Regions from separate parts of the Promicromonospora alba genome, predicted to be linked through region 1. Evidence: predicted binding sites of a transcription regulator. Region 1 holds the regulator's gene; the other holds the start of a gene.
The links. Region 1 encodes Rex, which represses fermentation and respiration genes when NADH is low (regulators of the CRP and FNR family bind a similar motif). Its sites were predicted from a motif close to CTTGTGAANNNNTTCACAAG; they were not measured.

Region 1 (9,183 bases):
CGGTGGTCGGCGTCGGCTCGTCGCTCGAGGCGTCCGTGCTGATCACGGGCAACCTGGTGGACCTTGGCACGCCCCAGATCTGGGCCAAGGCGATCTCCGCGGAGCACGGCCGTATTCTGACCCGCATCGGCGCCCACCACGTCGTCTTCCCCGAGGCCGACGCCGGTTCGCGCGTCGCCCACCTCGTGAGCGGCAAGCTGCTCGACTACATCGAGGTCGAGGACGGCTTCACCATCGTCAAGATGCGCCCGCCCAAGGAGGCGCAGGGCTTCACGCTCGCGCAGTCCAACATCCGCAAGCGGTACGGGATCACGGTGATCGGCGTGAAGTCACCGGGCGTCGACTTCGTCTATGCGACGCCGGAGACGCGGATCTCCGCCAACGACCTGCTGGTGTGCTCCGGTCACGCGGACCTCCTCGAACGGTTCGCCGCGAGGCCTTGATTCCGGCTTCGGGACGGGTCCGGGAGGGCTTCGGGAGGGGTTCGGCGCACCTCACACCGCCCCCGATTACGGGGCGCGCGTCAGACCAGGTAGCCTAGGGAGCGGACTCCCTTTCGTGTTGGTCGGCCATCGTCACTCCCTGGCGTCACTGTCCCGGACCAACCGTGGACCATTTCGCTGAGCGGCCCGTCGTCGGGCTGCCGCCGACCGATCGAACATTGCGAGGACCTATGGGCTCCGTCATCAAGAAGCGCCGCAAGCGTATGGCGAAGAAGAAGCACCGCAAGCTGCTTCGTAAGACGCGCCACCAGCGCCGCAACAAGAAGTGACGCTCGCGCCCTCGGGCGCGTGACGAGCAGGCCCGGCCCCCTAGGGGCCGGGCCTTCTTCGTGTCAGCGGTGCGCCGCTACTGCCCGCGCAGCCGACGGCGGGCCGCCCGCAGCACCAGGCCCAGCACCCACGCGGCGCCGGCCCATGAGGCCGTACGCACGCTGCGCCCCGCGGCGCGCTGGGACCGTCCGCGGAACTCCCGGATGGGCCAGCCCACCTCCTGCGCGTGCCGGCGCAGCCGCAGGTCGGGGTTGATCGGGCAGGGGTGGCCCACGGCGCGCATCATCGGCAGGTCGTTCAGCGAGTCCCCGTACGCGTAGCTCTCGTCGAGGTCGATCTCGTTGATGTCCGCGAGCTCGACGATGGCCGCCGCCTTGGCCTGGCCGTGCATCAGGTCGCCGTTGAGCCGGCCCGTGTAGAACCCGTCCTTGTGCTCCGCGATGGTGCCGAGCGCACCCGTCGCGCCCAGCCGGCGCGCGATGAGCTGTGCGATCTCCACGGGCGTGGCGGTGATGAGCCAGACCTGGTGGCCCGCCGCGATGTGCTCGTCGAGCAGGCGGCGCGTGCCCGGATAGATCCGCAGCGACAGGACGGCGTCCCACACCTCTTCGCCGAGGGTGGCGATCTCCGCGACGCTGCGGCCCGCGATCAGCGACAGGGCGCGGTTGCGCACCTTGTCGATCTCTTCCTTGTTCTCGCCCCACACCAGGTAGCGCGCCTGGATCATGGCGAACCTGAGGATGTCCCGCGTGCCGAAGAACTTGCGCTGGTACGCGGACTTGGCCAGGTGAAAAGCGCTCGCACCGCGGATGATCGTGTTGTCGACGTCGAAGAACGCCGCGGTGGCGGACGAGGGGTGCGTCGACGGCATGGAGGCCACTCTATCCGCGCGCCACGTAGTGCAGGTCACACCGGGCAGGCAGGGGCGGCCGGTGATAGAACCGGGGCGTGAGCCAAGAGATCAGCGGGCCGGACCGGGCCATCCTCGCGCGCGTCCTCCACCTGCTGGTGGCCGTGCTCGCCCTCGGCGGCTTCACGATCGAGCTCGTCACCGCGATCGTCGACGGCCCGGGTGTCGCGCCCACGCACGCCGAGCGTTTCGTCCGGCTCTTCAGCTACTTCACCATCGAGTCGAACCTGCTGATCGGCGGCGTCTCGCTGGCACTCGCGCTGGACCCGCGCCGGGACGGGCCGGTGTTCCGGGTGCTGCGGCTCGACGCGCTGCTGTGCATCGCCGTCACCGGGATCGTCTACAACACGGTGCTGCGCGGCCTGGTGACGCTGACGCCGTCGGGCGCCGTGGCGAACACGATGCTGCACGTGCTGGCGCCGCTCCTCGCCGTCGTCGTCTGGCTGTGGGTAGGTCCTCGGCCGCGCGTGAGCGTGCGGACCGTCTGGTGGTCGGTCGTCTACCCGATCGCGTGGCTCGTCTACACCTTCGTCCGGGGAGCCGCCACGGGCTGGTACCCGTACCCCTTCCTCGACGTCACCGTGCTCGGCTACGGCGCTGCGCTCACCAACGCCACCCTCGTCGCCGTGGTCTTCCTGGTCCTGGCCTGGGGCGTCCGCTGGGCGGACGCACGGCTGCCGGGTACGGACGGTTCGGTCCCGCGCGTGACGTAACCTCAGGTCGTGACAAGTCCTGCCGATGCCCGGGTAGTCCTGTACACACGCGAGGCGTGCCATCTGTGCGAAGACGCACGCGCCGTGGTGGTGCGGGTGTGCGAGGACGCAGGAGCCCAATGGCGCGAGGTCGACATCGACAGCGCGCCCGCACTGCGGGAGAAGTACGGGGAGTACGTCCCCGTGGTCGAGGTGGACGGGGTCCAGCAAGGTTTCTGGCGCGTGGACGGTGCGCGCCTGGCCCGCCTCCTGGCATGATCGTCCCGGCAGTGTGTGCGTACGCCCGCGACACAGTGGTCGCGGGGAGGGGAGCAGCACGTGGTCGAACTCAGTGACGGGACAGTTCCGGCAGCAACCGTAGGGAGGTTGCCGTACTACCTGCGCGCCCTGCGGGACCTCGCGGCCGAGGGGGTGGCCCTCACCTCGTCGACGGAGCTCGCCGAGCGTTCGGGCGTGAGCTCGGCGCAGCTGCGCAAGGACCTGTCCTACCTGGGTTCGTTCGGCACGCGCGGCGTCGGGTACGACGTCGAGTCGCTCGCCTCCTACATCACCGTCGCCCTGGGGCTCGAGACCGAGCACCGGCTGGCGATCGTCGGCATCGGAAACCTCGGGCACGCCCTCGCGAACTACTCGGGCTACACGACGCGCGGCTTCCAGGTGGTGGCGCTGCTCGACGCGTCGCCCGACGTCGTGGGCACGCGGGTGGCCGGCGTGACCGTGGAGCACGTGCGCTCCGTCGCGCAGATCATCGAGCGCGAGCGGGTCAGCATGGTCGTGCTCGCGCTGCCGGGTCACGTGGCCCAGGACGTGGCCGACGCCGTCGTGGCCACGGGCGTGCGCGAGATCCTCAGCTTCGCGCCGGTCGCGCTCCAGGTGCCGGACGACGTGGTGGTGCGCTCGGTCGACGTCGGCGGCGAGCTGCAGATCCTGGCGTTCCACGCGGCGACGCGAGCCGCGGCGCTCTGACTTGCGGCCCTGACTGGTCGTACCAGGTACCGCAAGTCAGGGCCGCAGTACCTGCGCCGGTAGCCGGGGCGGGGGCGCGTACTCGTCGCGCTTGCTCGTTCCTACGCCCATGCGCACCATTCCCGACACCAGGCCGACGGCGGCCGCCACGCCGTCGATCACCGGGACCCCTGTGCGCTTCGTGAGGTCCGCACAGAGGTCGGTCATGCCCGCGCAGCCGAGCACGACGGTGTCCGCGCCGTCGTCGCGGACCGCGCGCTCGCAGAGCTCGGCGATCTTCTCCCGGGCGGCAGAGCCGGCGTCCTCCAGCTCGAGGACCGGGACGTCCGCCGCGTACATGGCCACGCACGTGTCCTCGAAGCCGTAGCGCCGCACCAGGTCGCGCGCGCGGCCCAGCGTGCGGGACAGCGTGGTGACCACGGCGAACGTGCGGCCCGACAGGGTCGCGACGTGCATCGCGGCCTCGGCGATCCCGACCACCGGGCCGTCCGTCAGCTCGCGGGCGGCGTCCAGGCCGGGGTCGCCGAAGCAGGCGACGACGTAGCCGTCGGCCGGGCCGACGCCGTCCGGCTCTCCGCCGTCCGCAGGGCCGACGCCGGCCGCCTCCGCGGCCGCGACCTGCTGCGCCACCACGAGCGCGGCCCACGCCTCGTCAGTGTGGCTCTCGACGGCGGCGGGGCCGGCGCCGGGTTCCGGGCAGGTGGCGACGACGTCGACGTCCGGCCCGGCGACCTCCCGGGCGGTGACCGCGATCTTGTCGGTCATCGCCCGGGAGGTGTTGGGGTTGATGAGGTGGATCCGCACCGTCAGGCCTTGGTGCCCGCTGCGCCGTCGGCCACACCCTCGGTGTCGCCGTCGAACGACGGGATCTGAGGGCTGAGCCGCTCCAGCCACCAGAACGCCACGAAGCCGAGCCCGCACCCGATGAACCACGTGTAGTTGCCGATCCAGGAGATGTCGAAGTACCCGAGGTCGGCGATCAGCTTGGGCAGCACGCCCAGGAGGACGGTCGGCACGCCGGCCAGGAAGATCGCGAGCACGCCGTTGCGGTTGTAGCCGTTCGTGTACCAGTAGGCGCCCTCGGGCGACATGGTGAACATGTCGTCGACGAGCACCCGCTGCTTCGCCGCGAAGTAGTAGCCGGCGATGAGGATGCCGAACAGCGGGCCGATCAGGGCGCCGAGCACGCCGAGCGTGTAGTGGATCGCGTCGGCGTCGTTGTACCAGTTCCAGGGCAGCAGGACCACGGACCCGACCGCGGCGATCATGCCGCCCATGCGCCAGCTGATCTTCTGCGGGGCCACGTTGGAGAAGTCGAACGCGGGGGAGATGAAGTTGGCGACGATGTTGATGCCCACGGTCGCGGTCACGAAGGTGAGGCCGCCGAGCAGGATCGCGAACGGGGTGTCGATGCGCTCGACGGTGTGGATGGGGTCGGTGATGAGCTCGCCGAACACCGGCACCGTCGCCGACGCCGTGATGACCGTCAGGAGCGAGAAGAACAGGAAGTTGACCGGCAGGCCCAGCAGGTTGCCGCGCTTCACGGCCTTGAACGAGCGCCCGTACCGCGCGAAGTCGCCGAAGTTCAGCATCGGCCCGGAGAAGTAGGACACGACGATCGCGACCGCCGTGCAGAAGACCCCTACCGAGGCCCACCCGGTCAGCGGCTCGCCCTCGGAGAGGTCCAGGCTGATGTTGGACCAGCCCGCCTCCGAGACGAGGTAGACCGCCAGCACGATCATCACGACGTAGACGGCGGGACCGGCCCAGTCGATGAACCGCCGGATGGTCTCCATGCCGTTCCAGAACAGGGCGGCCTGCGCGAACCAGAGCACGGCGTACGAGATCCAGCCAAGGGCGTTCAGCCCGAGGAACGTCGGCTCGAGGAGCGCGGCGCTGGCGGGGATGAACTTGAGGAACACGATGTTCAGCGCCTGCGCGGCGAGGAACGTCTGCACGCCGTACCAGGCGACCGCGATGAGGCCGCGGATGATGGCCGGGATGTTCGCGCCCTTGACGCCGAAGACCGCGCGGTTGATCACCGGGTAGGGCACCCCGGTGTTCTGGCTCGGCTTCGCGACCAGGTTGGTGAACACCTGCACGATGACGATGCCGACCAGCAGCGCCAGCAGCACCTGCCAGCTCGCGATGCCGAGCGCGAAGAGGCTGCCGGCCGTCACGTAGCCGCCGACGCTGTGCACGTCGGACATCCAGAAGGCGAAGATGTTGTACGACGACCACTTCTGCTCCCGCAGGGGCGCGAGGTCCTCGTTGGCGAGGCGGGGGTCGTAGGAGGGCTTGACGTTGCCGGACCCGACCGGGTGCCCGGCGGCCTCCACCAGGTCGTGCTCGCCGCCGGAGACGGCGCCGGGCGGGTTCTGGGGTGCGGTCGCCGAGGAGGCCGCCACCTCCGTGTTCTCGGTCATGAGCACTGCCTTCCGAAGCGTGGTCGCTGGGTCGATATGAAGTTATGGGTTAACGACAGGCGGCTGGTTTCCCCGGGGTAACCACGTCGTAAGGCTCATGTTCAGTTACCGCTTCACGCATGTTTCGGGGCGTGTCGGGTACGTGAACCGGTGCGTGTCGCACGGTGTGTCGGGCGGGCGAGGGCCGCACGAGGCCCGGAGCACTCGTACGATGCGGCGGTGTCCTCCGAACCGTCCCTCGGTGCCCGGCTCCGCGGCCTGCGCGTGGCGCGTGGTGTGTCCGCACGCAGCCTCGCCGCGACGCTCGGGATTTCGGCCAGCGCCGTGTCGCAGATCGAACGGGACGTCATGCGCCCCTCGGTGGTGCGCCTGCTCGCGATCACCGACGCGCTGGGGGTCTCGCTGTCCGACGTGTTCGAGCCGCCGGGCGCCGTCGCCGCTCCGCGCGGCGGGACGACGGGGCTCGACCAGGCGGGGATCGCGGTCACCCGCGGCTGGGAGGCTTCTCCGGTGACCCTCGACGGCGGAGTCACGTTCCGCCGGCTCTCGCCCAACCCGACCCGCGGCCTCGACTTCTTCGAGTCGATCTACCCGCCCGGTGCCACGGCCACCCTCGGTGACATCGAGCTGTTCAAGCACGAGGGCTACGAGATCGGCAACGTCGTGGCGGGCGAGCTCACCGTCGAGCTGGCCGACGACGAGGTGGTGCTGGCGGCCGGCGACTCCATCAGCTACCCGTGCTCGGTGCCGCACCGGATCCGGAACGCGGGCGTGCGGCCGGCGGTCGCGACGTGGCTGATAGTGCACCCTTAGGGTCGCTCTGTGGGATTCCTCGAACAGAACGGCACGGTCCTGGTCACGGACGGCGGCCTGGCGACCGAGCTCGAAGCGCGCGGGCACGACCTGTCGGACGACCTGTGGTCGGCGCGGCTGCTGACGGACGCCCCCGACGAGATCAAGGCCGCCCACCTGTCGTTCTTCCGCGCGGGCGCCGTGATCGCGACGACGGCGAGCTACCAGGCCTCGTTCGACGGCTTCGAGGCGCGCGGGATCGATCGGGGCGACGCCGTCCGGCTGCTCCGGCGCAGCGTCGAGCTGGGCCGGGACGCCCGTGACGAGCTGGCCGACGACGGGCAGGAACGCTGGGTCGCCGCGTCGGTGGGCCCCTACGGTGCGACGCTGGCCGACGGGTCGGAGTACCGAGGCCGGTACGGGCTGAGCGTGGCCGAGCTGGCGGCCTGGCACCGCCGTCGGCTGGAAGTGCTGGCCGACGCCGGACCCGACGTGCTGGCGCTCGAGACGATCCCGGACCTCGACGAGGCGGAAGCGCTGATGACTGTGGTCTCCGGGATGGGCATTCCCGTGTGGCTGACGTACAGCATCGACGGCGACCGCACCCGCGCCGGGCAGCCGCTGCCCGAGGCGTTCGCCATCGCCCGGGACGTGCCGGAGGTGGTGGCGGTGGGGGTCAACTGCTGTGCGCCGTCGGACGTGTCAGCGGCGGTCGTCACGGCAGGCGCCGTGACCGGGAAGCCGGGGATCGCCTACCCGAACAGCGGCGAGAGCTGGGACGCCGGGCGACGCAGCTGGGCGGGGTCGCCGGAGCAGTCCGCGCAGCCAGGTCAGCAAGCGCGGCAGTGGGTCGCTGACGGTGCGCGGATAGTGGGCGGATGCTGCCGGGTGCGGCCCGCCGACATCAAAGACATAGCCCGTGCCGTCGCCGGCACGGGCTATGTCTGAGCGAGATGTCCGAGCGGGATCAGCCCTTGGCGATCGCGCTGACGTCCAGGGTGATCTTCACCTTGTCGCCCACCAGGAAGCCGCCGGTCTCCAGCGAGGCGTTCCAGGTCAGGCCGAACTCCTTGCGGTTGATCTCGAGGGCGGCCTCGAAGCCGGCGCGGTTGTTGCCGAACGGGTCCTTGGCGGTGCCGGTGAACTCGGTCTCCAGCTCGACGCCCTTGGTGACACCGTTGATGGTCAGGTCGCCCGAGATGATGTAGGCGTCGCCCTCGGGGCGGATGGCGGTGGACGAGAAGGTCCAGGCGGGGTTCTCGTCGGCGTGCCAGAAGTCGGCGCTCTTCAGGTGGCCGTCGCGACCGGCGTCGCCCGTGTTGACCGACTGTGCGTCCAGCTCGGCGGTGACGCTCGACGACTCGAGGTCCTCGCCGACCGTGATGGTGCCCGAGGAGACGGCGATGGTGCCGCGCACCTTTGCGATGCCCGCGTGGCGGACCGAGAAGGCCGCAGAGGTGTGGGACGCGTCGATGTCGTACGTGCCGGTGGTGAGTCCGGCGGGGAGCGGGGTGGCCATGAGTGAGGACTCCTTGTTGATGCGGCGATTTGGGTGGATAGTTTAGAGATCAACTACCCGCGATGAGGTCCAACATAGCGGGTCCCGTAACGTATTCCCAGGGTGTCCGAGCAGGGTGTCCGAGTCAGCACGAAGGCGGTGGCGAGATGGCGGTGCAGACGGTCGAGCAGCAGGACCTGTGGTTGACCGAGGAGCAGCAAGGCTCCTGGCGGCACTACCTCGAAGGCACCGCACGATTCGTCGAGGCGCTCGGTGCGGTCCACGACCGCACCCTCGATCTCTCCCTCGGCGAGTACAGCCTGCTGGTGCAGCTCTCGGAGGCACCGGAGCTGACCATGCGGATGTCGACGCTCGCCGACGGCCTCGTGCTCTCGCGCAGCCGGCTCACGCACACGGTCGCCCGTATGGAGTCGCGCGGGCTGGTCGAGCGCCGCGCCGCCGAGGGCGACCGGCGCGGTGTGAACTGCACGATGACCGACGCCGGCCGCGCGGCCCTGGAGGCGGCGGCACCCGGCCACGTCTCCGCGGTGCGCCGCATCATGGTCGACGCGCTGGAGCCCGAGGAGCTCGCGACGCTGGGCCGCATCATGGCCAAGGTGGCCGAGTCCTCGAAGCTCTCTGGCGGCACCGAGGAGGGCCTGACGGCGCACTGCGACTGACCCGGCTGGTCACCAGGTCGGGCGCAGGATGACGTAATCCACACTCCCGAGGTCACCGGCACCCAGGGTCGGGTGCGAGACTGGGCGCCATGGTTTCCACGACGGTTCACCTGCTGCGTCACGGCGAGGTGTACAACCCCGACGGTGTCCTGTACGGGCGGCTGCCCGGCTACCGCCTCTCCGACCGTGGCCAGGCGATGGCGAAGATCGTCGCCGACCACCTCACCAGCACCGGTCACGACGTGATCCGGGTGGTGGCCTCCCCGCTGCAACGCGCGCAGGAGACGGCCGCCCCCGTGGCGCAGGGCTTCGGGCTGGAGCTCGCCACCGACGACCGCATCATCGAGGCAGGCAACAGGTTCGAGGGCCTGCCCGTCGGCGACCGCGGGGGCGCGCTCAAGAGCCCGCGCAACTGGCCGTACATG
Region 2 (9,183 bases), 130 kb from region 1:
CGGCAGCAGCCGCTCCCGCGCGAGGAAGTCCAGCACGACGTCGGAGTCGGTGAAGTGGCCGACCTGCGGCGCATCCGCTGACGCGATGCCGCGGATCACCGGGGCGAGCGCTGCCGCCCGGGCGCGCCGCTCGGCGTCGGGCAGGGGCTCGTAGCCGGGGCGGACGGCGCCGAACGCGTGCGCGCCGTCGGCCGCGAGGGCCGCCGTCCGCGACTCGATGAACTCCTCGGCGCGCCGGATGATGCCGAGCGACCGCTCCTCCGCCTCGTCCGAGGTGTCGCCCCAGGCCGTGATGCCGTGCCCACCCAGGATGCAGCCGATGGCCTGCGGGTTCGCGGCCTTGATCGCCGCGATGTCGAGCCCGAGCTGGAAGCCGGGCCGGCGCCACGGCACCCAGACGACCTCGTCGCCGAAGATCTCCCGGGTGAGCGCCTCGCCGTCGGCCGCGGCGGCCAACGCGATGCCCGAGTCGGGGTGGAGGTGGTCCACGTGGGCGGCGTCGACCAGGCCGTGCATGGCGGTGTCGATCGACGGCGCCGCGCCGCCCTTGCCGTGCAGGCAGTAGTCGAACGCGGCGACCATCTCGTCCTCGCGGTCCAGGCCCGGGTACACGTCGACGAGAGCGCGCATCCGGTCCAGCCGCAGCACGGCCAGGCCCTGGGGCTGGAGCGTGCCGAGGTCGCCGCCCGAGCCCTTGACCCACAGCAGCTCGACGGGCTCGCCCGTCACGGGGTCGGTGGCGGTCCCCTTCGCGGACGTGTTGCCACCCGCGTAGTTGGTGTTGCGGGGGTCGGCGCCCAGCCGGTTCGAGCGGGCGACGAGCGAGGTGACCGTCGGGTTGTCTGTCGCGTCGGCAGTCTGGTTCGTCATCGGGCTGCTGCTTCCGTGTCGGCTCGGTGCCCTGCGTCAGTCGAGCGCGCAGGGACCGAGGTCCCGGCAAGCTCGGCCGGCGGGGGCGTGACGTCGTGGTGGTGCGGTGGTTCGTGCGGCGTGCCGACGAGGCCGTCGACGGTGAGCCAGGCCGCGATGCGCGCGATGCTGCGCGCCGCACCGGCGGTGGCCGGCTCGTTGAGGTGGCCGTGATACGTGCTGTCCTCGCGGACGAGCAGCACGTCGACGCCGGCCGCCGCGAGGTCGGCGCAGTACGCCTCGCCCGAGGACCGCAGCGCGTCGTGGTCGGACGTGACGACGAACGTGGGCGGCAGCCCGCGCAGGTCCTGTCCTCCGGGGTGGGCGTACGGCGAGATCGGGACGTCGCTGCCGCCCAGGTAGTTGGCGCCCATGGCGCGCATGGCCTCGGGCGGGAAGTTCCGGTCGGGCGGCAGCGCGGCGATCTTCTCGGCCAGCTCGGGGCTCGGGGCCGGTAGCTCGTAGTGGGCCACGGGGTAGGCCAGCACTATCGACCGCGGCTGCGGCCCGCCCGCGTCGCGCAGCCGCAACGACGCACCGGCCGCCAGGTTCCCGCCGGCACTTGCCCCGCCCAGCGACCACTGTTCTGACCCGACGCCGAGCTCCACGTCCCGCGCCCAGCCGTAGGCGAACGTGACCTCCTCGGACGCGACGGGGAACCGCACCCCATCAGGTGCCGCGGAACCGGCCGGGTCCCGGTAGTCGAGATCCGGCGCGAGCTGGTAGTCGACACTCACGACCACCACGCCGACGTCGGCGAGCCGCCGCGCCACCCAGTCGGCCTCGGGCATGTCGAGGTCGCCGTACATGAAGGCACCACCGTGCGCCCATACCAGGCCGGCCACCCGGTCGGTGCCGTCTGCCGGCTCGTAGACCCGCACCCGCAGATCGCCGTGCGGGCCGTCGAGGAGACGGTCCCCGACCGTGCCGCTCACGCGCCCCATCCGGCCTGCGCGCCCCCGACCCGCTCGGCGGCGACCTTCTCGGCGTACCCGGAGGCCGCGAAGGCGGCCCTGGGGTTCGGGTCCAGGCCCATCTCCTCGCGCACCTCGGCGACGAGCGGGCGGACGTCGGTGTCGTACGCGTCCATGAGCACGGCGTGCGCGCCGAGCACATCGCCGGCGAGCTGGGCCGCTGTGAGCGCCTCGACGTCGACGAGCAGCGCCTTCGCCGTCGCCTCCTGGACGTTCATGACCGAGCGGATCTGGGCCGGGATCTTCGGCTCGATGTTGTGGCACTGGTCGAGCATGAAGTTGACGCCGCTGTCCGGCGCGTGGGCGCCGGCTAAAACGATCTCGTGCATGATCCGGAACAGCTGGAACGGGTCAGCGGCGCCGACCATGAGGTCGTCGTCGGCGTAGAAGCGGCTGTTGAAGTCGAAGGCGCCGAGGCGGCCCTGGCGCAGGAGCTGCGCCACGATGAACTCGATGTTGGTGCCCGGCGCGTGGTGGCCGGTGTCGAGCACCACCTTCGCCCGGTCGCCCAGGGCCATGACGTGCAGCAGGGACGTGCCCCAGTCCGGGACGTCGGTGATGTAGAAAGCGGGCTCGAAGAACTTGTACTCGAGCACCATGTGCTGGTCGTCGTCGAGCGCGCCGTAGATCTCGGCGAGGGACTCGGCGATCCGGTCCTGCCGGGCCCGGATCGAGTCCTGGCCCGGGTAGTTGAGGCCGTCGGAGAGCCAGACCTTGAGGTCCTTGGAGCCCGTCGCCCGCATGACGTCGATGCACTGCTTGTGGTGGTCCACCGCTTTGGCCCGCACCCGGGGGTCGGGGTGGGCGAGGGAGCCCAGCATGAAGTCGTCGTCCTGGAACACGTTCGAGTTGATCATGCCGATCTGCACGCCCAGGTCCTCGGCGTGCCGGGCAAGACCTGAGAAGTCGTCGACGAGGTCCCAGGGGATGTGCAGGCTGACCCGCGGGGCGACGCCGGTGTACTGGTGCACCTGTGCGGCGTCGGCCAGCTTCTCGAACGGGTCGCGCGGGACGCCCGGCTGGCCGAAGACCTTGAACCTCGTCCCCGAGTTGCCGAACGCCCACGACGGCAGCTCGATCGTCTGCTGCCGGAGCGCGGACTTGGCCGCCTCGGTTCGTGTGGATGCCGCCATGGCGTCCTTCCTCTCCGCGCACTTCCTCGTGCACCATCTTGAAACGATTCACTGGAGCCTATGCGGCGCGCGCTCCCCCGGTCAACCCCATCGTGGCGAGCCGACGGCGGCAGCGCCGCCCAGCCCAGTGATCCGGCCCAGAACCGGCATGCGGTCTGGGCCGGATCACTGGGTGGACCACTCAGAAGTCGAAGTCCGCGATGTTGCTCTCGTCGAACACGTACGGCTCGCCGAGCAGCACCTCGCCGTCCGCCCCGACGGTGAACTCGCCCAGGCGTCCCGCGGTGAAGGTCTCGCCCTCCTCGCCGGTGATGTCGCCCGCCGCCAGGGCCGCGGCGGCCTGCGTCGCCAGGTAGCCCAGGTCGGTCGGGTTCCACAGCGCGAACGCCTCGACGGTCCCGTCCTCGACGTACTCCCGCATCTGGTTGGGCGTGCCGAGACCGGTCACCGCGACCTTGCCCTTGTACTCCGACGTCGACACGTAGCGCGCCGCCGCCGCGATGCCGACGGTGGTGGGCGAGACGATGCCCTTGAGGTCGGGGTGCGACTGCAGCAGCGCGGCGGTCTTGTCGAACGACGTCTGGTCGTCGTCGTCGCCGTAGACGGTCTCGACCAGCTCGATGTCCGGGTAGTCGGACGCCAGCTTCTCCTCCATGAGCGCGATCCACGCGTTCTGGTTGGTCGCGTTGGCCGACGCCGAGAGGATCGCGATCTCGCCCTCGCCGCCGATCTGGTCCGCGACCAGCTCGAGCTGCTTGTCGGCGATGCCCTCGGGCGAGGCCTGGTTGACGAACAGGTCGCGGAACTGCGGCTCGGTGTCGGAGTCGAACGTGACCACCTTGGTGCCGGCCGACCGCGCCTCCTCCAGCGCGTCACCGATCGCCGTCGGGTCGTTGGCCGAGACCACCAGGGCGCTGACCCCCTGCTGGGCTGCGGTGTTGATGAACGGCACCTGGGCGTCGGGCGAGGCGGCGTCGGGCCCGACCTCCTCGACGGTCGCGCCGAGCTCCTCCGCCGCTTCCTGCGCGCCCGCCGTCGACGCCTCGAAGTACGGGTTGCCCAGGTTCTTGGGCAGCACGGTGATCGTCACCGCGTCGTCGCCGCCACCACCACCGCCCCCGTCGCCGCTCGAACCGCATGCGGTCAGGCCCAGCGCGAGCACGGCGACCGTGCCGGCCGCGAGCACAGATGTGAACTTCATCGTCCGTCTCCTTACGTTCGTTGCCCGACGGCGGAGCCGCCATCGGGGTCCCCGTGCGCCCCCGCAGCGAAGCGAGGAGGCTCATGGGGTGAGGCGGCGTTCCGCCGTCGGACTCTCAGGCCGCCCGCTATGCGCGGGGCGACCACGGAAACAACCAGCGCCGTGCCGATCACTATGTTGATGACGTTGACCGTCACGCCCTCCAGGCGCAGCGCGCTGCCGAGCACCCCGATGAGCAGGACGCCGGCTACCACGCCGTGGATCGCGCCGCGCCCGCCGAAGATCGACACCCCGCCGAGCAGCACCGCCGCGACCACCTGCAGTTCCATACCCGTCGCGTTGTCGCCGCGCGCGCTGCCGTAGCGCAGCGTGTAGTAGACGCCCGCGAGCGCCGAGACCGCCCCGGACAGCACGAACAGGATCAGCAGGGTCCGCTTGACGTCGACGCCGGAGAACCGGGCGGCCTCGCTGCTGCGGCCGATGTCCAGCACGTTCCGCCCGAACGGCGTCGCGTGCAGGAGCACCGCGAAGACCGCGATCACGAGGAGCAGCCCGAGGGTGATGACCGGGTAGGGCGACTCCCCCAGCTTCGCCGTGGCGCCGTCGGTCCAGGAGTCGGGGAAGCCGGTGACCGCCGTCGTGCCGAGGAGGCCGACGGCCAGGCCGCGGTAGAGGGCGAGCGAACCGATGGTGACGGCCAGCGACGGCAGGCCCGCGTACGCGACCAGTGCGCCGTTGATCGCGCCGCACACCGCGCCGAGCAGCACCGAGACCAGCAGCGCGGCCCAGAGGCCGAGCCCTGCCTGGTAGAGCAGCCCGAAGGTGACGCTCGACAGGCCGACCACGGATGCGACCGACAGGTCGATCTCCCCGGTGGCGATGATGAGCGTCATCGGGAGCGCGATGAGCAGCACGGGGGCGAGGTCGAGCACCAGGTAGGTGATGGTGAGCGGGCCGTCGAAGTTCTGCACCACGGCGGACGCGACGATCCAGGCCACCGCCAGGATCAGAAGAGTGAGCATCTCGCGGGTGAGCAGCGCACGCTGCCACCACGGACGGGCGTGGGTTCTCATGCGGTCGCCTCCTCGCTGTCGCCCTGGCGACCGTCCATACTGTCGCCCTGGCGACCGTCCATACGGTCGTTCGGGCCGGTATCTCGCTCGACTGCCAGGCGGCGCGAGCGGCGGTTGGCGAGCACCCGGTCCAGCGCGATCGCGCCGATGATGAGCGCACCCACCACCGCGCGCTGCCAGAAGTCGGGGATGCCCACGACGGGCAGCGCCCGGTTGATGGTCAGCAGCAGCATCGCGCCGAGCGCGGCGCCCGCCACCGTCCCGCTGCCGCCGAAGATCGCGACGCCGCCCACGACGACGGCGCCGACCACCTGCAGCTCCATGCCGGTGCCCGCACCCGAGGACACCGTCCCGTACCGGGCGGCGAACATCACGCCGGCCAGGCCGGCGAGCGCGCCGTTCGTCGCGAACGCCCACAGCAGCCGGCGTCGGACCGGCAGGCCCTGGAGGGCCGCGGCGTCGGGGTCGGAGCCGATGGCGTACAGCTGACGCCCGCCGCGCGAGGTGTACATGTAGTAGCCCACGGCGGCCAGCACGATCGCGGCGACGATCGTCAGCACCGGCACGCCCAGCACCTGCTGGGTGCCGAGGCCGAGGAAGGCGCGCGGCATGTCGCCCGCGTCGATCCGGTCGCTGCCGGCCCAGGTGAGGGTCACCCCGCGGTAGACGTACAGGGTGCCGAGCGTGATGACGAGCGCCGGCACGCGGGCGAACGCGACGATCGAGCCGTTGACCAGGCCGAGCAGCGCACCGACCGCGACGGCGACGAGCGTGACCACGACGATGGGCAGGTCCGGTGCCTCGATGAACAGGCGGCCGGTCAGGTACGCCGTGAGGCCCAGCACCGACCCGACGGAGAGGTCCACGTTCCGCGTGATGACGACCACCGCCTGGCCCACGGCGAGCACCACGAGGATCGCGGGCGTGAGCAGCAGGTCGCGCCAGCCGCCCGCGCTGAGCAGGAAGCCCGGCTGGATCGCGGTGGTCACGCCGATCACCACCAGGAGGGCGAGGGCGATGCCCGCCTCACGGCGGCGCAGGACGTTCCTCATGCCGCCCCCTCGGTCTCGGAGCCACCGGTCTCGACGCCGCTACGCGTCGCGCCCGGCGTCGCCGCGCGCATCACCGCCTCGGGCGTCGCCTCCGCGCGGCTGAGCTCGGCGGCGATGCGCCCCTCGCGCACCACGAGCACACGGTCAGCCATACCCAGTACCTCCGGCAGCTCGGACGAGATCATCAGGACGGCCAGCCCCTCGGCGGCCAGGGTGGACAGCAGCCGGTGCACCTCGGCCTTGGTGCCGACGTCGATCCCGCGGGTGGGCTCGTCGACGATGAGCACCTTCGGCCCGGTGGCCAGCCACTTCGCCAGGACCACCTTCTGCTGGTTGCCGCCGCTCATCGTGGTGGCGAGCGCGTCCAGCGCCCCTGCCTTCACCTCGAGCCGGCCGGACCAGTCGCGCGCGAGCCGCGCCTCGGCGTCGGGCAGCAGGATGCCGAGGCGAGCCAGGCGCCGCCTCACAGGGCCTTCTCGCCCTTCTCCTCGGACGCCGCCCTCGTCCCTCGGGCCGCGTCGTCGTCGAAGCGCGACGGAGGACACGTTGCGCCCCACCGACGACTCGGTGACCAGGCCCTGCAGGCGCCGGTCCTCGGGGACCAGGGCGACGCCCGCGGCGATGGCCGCCGCCGGGTCGCCCGGTCGCAGGGGCCGACCGCCGACGGTGACACTGCCGGCGTCGTACCGGTCGACGCCGAACACCGCGCGGGCGATCTCGCTGCGCCCGGCCCCGACGAGGCCCGCCAGGCCGACGATCTCGCCCGCCCGCACCTCGAAGGACACGTCGTGGAAGGTGCCCGTCGACTCCAGGCCCGCCACGCGCAGCACCACCTCGCCGGCGGTGCTCGGCACCTTCGGGTAGAGCTCGGCCACGTCGCGGCCCACCATGCGGCGCACGAGCTCGTCGGGCGTGACGTCGGCGACTGCGTCCGTGGAGACGTGCTCGCCGTCGCGCATGACGGTCACGGTGTCGCAGAGGTCGGCCACCTCGTCGAGGCGGTGCGAGATGAAGACGACGGCGCGGCCGGCGTCGCGAAGCCCGCGGGCGACCGCGAACAGGCGGCGCACCTCGACCGCGCTCAGCGCCGCCGTCGGCTCGTCCATGACGAGGAGGCGGGCGTCCAGGGAGATCGCCTTGGCGATCTCGACGATCTGCTGGTCCGCGATGGAGAGCCCCTCGGCGGGACGGTCGGGATCCAGGTCGACACCGAGGTCCCGGAACAGGTCCCGGGCACCCTCGCGCATCGCGCGCCGGTCGATCCGGCGGAACCGGCCGAGCGGCTCGCGGCCCAGGAAGATGTTCTCCGTGACGGTCAGGTCCGGGAAGCTCGCCGGCTCCTGATGGATGACGGCGACGCCGGCGGCCTTGGCCTCGGCGGGACCGGCGAAGTCGACGGGCACGCCGTCGAGCTCGACGGTGCCGGCGTCCCGGCGGTGCACCCCGCCCACGATCTTGACCAGCGTGGACTTGCCCGCGCCGTTCTCTCCGACCAGGGCGTGGATGCTGCCCGGCTGGACCACCAGGGTCCCGGAACGGAGCGCTGCCACCGGCCCGAAGGACTTGGCGACCCCGTCCAGGCGCAGCGTCGGTGCGGCGTTCTGCATATCTCTCCGTCGAGCTGTGCGGGCGGTCGACGATGACCGCAGGTCTTCCTGCTGAACCGTTGAATCGTTCAAACGGTACTCGGAAGATAGACCCGCCGGGCCAGAGCGTCAAGAAGTTCCGGCGAGTCCGTTGCCGTGCGCTTTCACTTACGGAACTCTTGACCGACCAGGGGCGATCGCTGCCCACAGCACTTGGAGGCGGCCCGAGGATGCACCGCCTCAGACGGAGGTGACCGGAATGACCCAGCCAACTGCCGAGGAGCACGCGCCCCCCGGCGAGGAGCCCACAGAGCTCAAGCGCGTCATGGGGCCGAAGCTCCTCCTGCTCTTCATCGTCGGCGACATCCTCGGCACCGGTGTCTACGCACTCACCGGGCAGGTCGCGGCAGAGGTGGGCGGCGCGGCATGGGCGCCGTTCATCGTCGCCTTCCTCATCGCCCTCATCACCGCCTTCTCCTACCTGGAGCTGGTGACCAAGTACCCGCAGGCGGCCGGCGCCGCCCTGTACACGCACAAGGCGTTCGGGGTCCACTTCCTCACGTTCATCGTGTGCTTCACGGTGATGTGCTCGGGCATCACCTCGGCGTCCACCGCCGCCCGGGCCGTGGGCTCCAACCTGCTCGCGGGCTTCGGCATCGAGGGATCCAGCACGTGGACGGTGGTCGCCGTCGCCCTCGTGTTCATGGCGCTGGTCGCCGCCGTGAACCTGCGTGGTGTCGGCGAGTCCGTGAAGGCCAACATCGTGCTCACGCTCGTCGAGCTCTCCGGCCTGCTCTTCATCATCCTCGTCGGAGTCTTCGCGGCGTTCGGCGGGAAGGCCGACTTCAGCCGGGTCATGGTGTTCGAGAGCCCCGGCGACAAGAGCGCCTTCCTCGCCGTGACCGCCGCGACGGCACTCGCGTTCTTCGCGATGGTCGGGTTCGAGGACGCGGTCAACATGGCCGAGGAGACGCACGACCCGGTGAAGAACTTCCCGCGCATGATGATCGCCGGCATCGGCATCACCGGCGTCATCTACGTGCTGGTCGCGATCTTCACCGTGGCGATCGTTCCCGTGGGCGAGCTCGGCGCGAGCGACACACCGCTCACGCTGGTCGTCGAGCGAGCCCTGCCCGGCTTCCCCATCGGTTCCATCTTCCCGTTCATCACGATCTTTGCCGTGGCGAACTCGGCGCTGATCAACATGCTGATGGCGTCGCGACTCCTGTACGGCATGGCCAAGCAGAGGGTGCTG

Region 2: a site for Rex is predicted at 3,052-3,071, ahead of rhaI (L-rhamnose isomerase). Genes of this name have one in related genera too.

The regions. Positions count from the first base shown of each region.
Region 1 covers NZ_JBHSFI010000004.1:315,604-324,786, reverse strand. The annotation lists gene ACFO6V_RS12475 (potassium channel family protein) at 1-443, shown strand, start outside; gene ACFO6V_RS12470 (30S ribosomal protein bS22) at 674-772, shown strand; gene ACFO6V_RS12465 (HAD family hydrolase) at 850-1,644, opposite strand; gene ACFO6V_RS12460 (Pr6Pr family membrane protein) at 1,722-2,396, shown strand; gene ACFO6V_RS12455 (glutaredoxin family protein) at 2,406-2,654, shown strand; gene ACFO6V_RS12450 (redox-sensing transcriptional repressor Rex) at 2,715-3,362, shown strand; gene ACFO6V_RS12445 (aspartate/glutamate racemase family protein) at 3,399-4,166, opposite strand; gene ACFO6V_RS12440 (NCS1 family nucleobase:cation symporter-1) at 4,169-5,788, opposite strand; gene ACFO6V_RS12435 (cupin domain-containing protein) at 6,008-6,601, shown strand; gene mmuM (homocysteine S-methyltransferase) at 6,611-7,528, shown strand; gene ACFO6V_RS12425 (YceI family protein) at 7,548-8,099, opposite strand; gene ACFO6V_RS12420 (MarR family winged helix-turn-helix transcriptional regulator) at 8,246-8,758, shown strand; gene ACFO6V_RS12415 (histidine phosphatase family protein) at 8,848-9,183, shown strand, end outside.
Region 2 covers NZ_JBHSFI010000004.1:450,551-459,733, forward strand. The annotation lists gene ACFO6V_RS12995 (bifunctional aldolase/short-chain dehydrogenase) at 1-870, opposite strand, end outside; gene ACFO6V_RS13000 (alpha/beta hydrolase fold domain-containing protein) at 867-1,844, opposite strand; gene rhaI (L-rhamnose isomerase) at 1,841-3,016, opposite strand; gene rhaS (rhamnose ABC transporter substrate-binding protein) at 3,198-4,217, opposite strand; gene ACFO6V_RS13015 (ABC transporter permease) at 4,229-5,290, opposite strand; gene ACFO6V_RS13020 (ABC transporter permease) at 5,287-6,342, opposite strand; gene ACFO6V_RS13025 (sugar ABC transporter ATP-binding protein) at 6,339-7,949, opposite strand; gene ACFO6V_RS13030 (APC family permease) at 8,188-9,183, shown strand, end outside.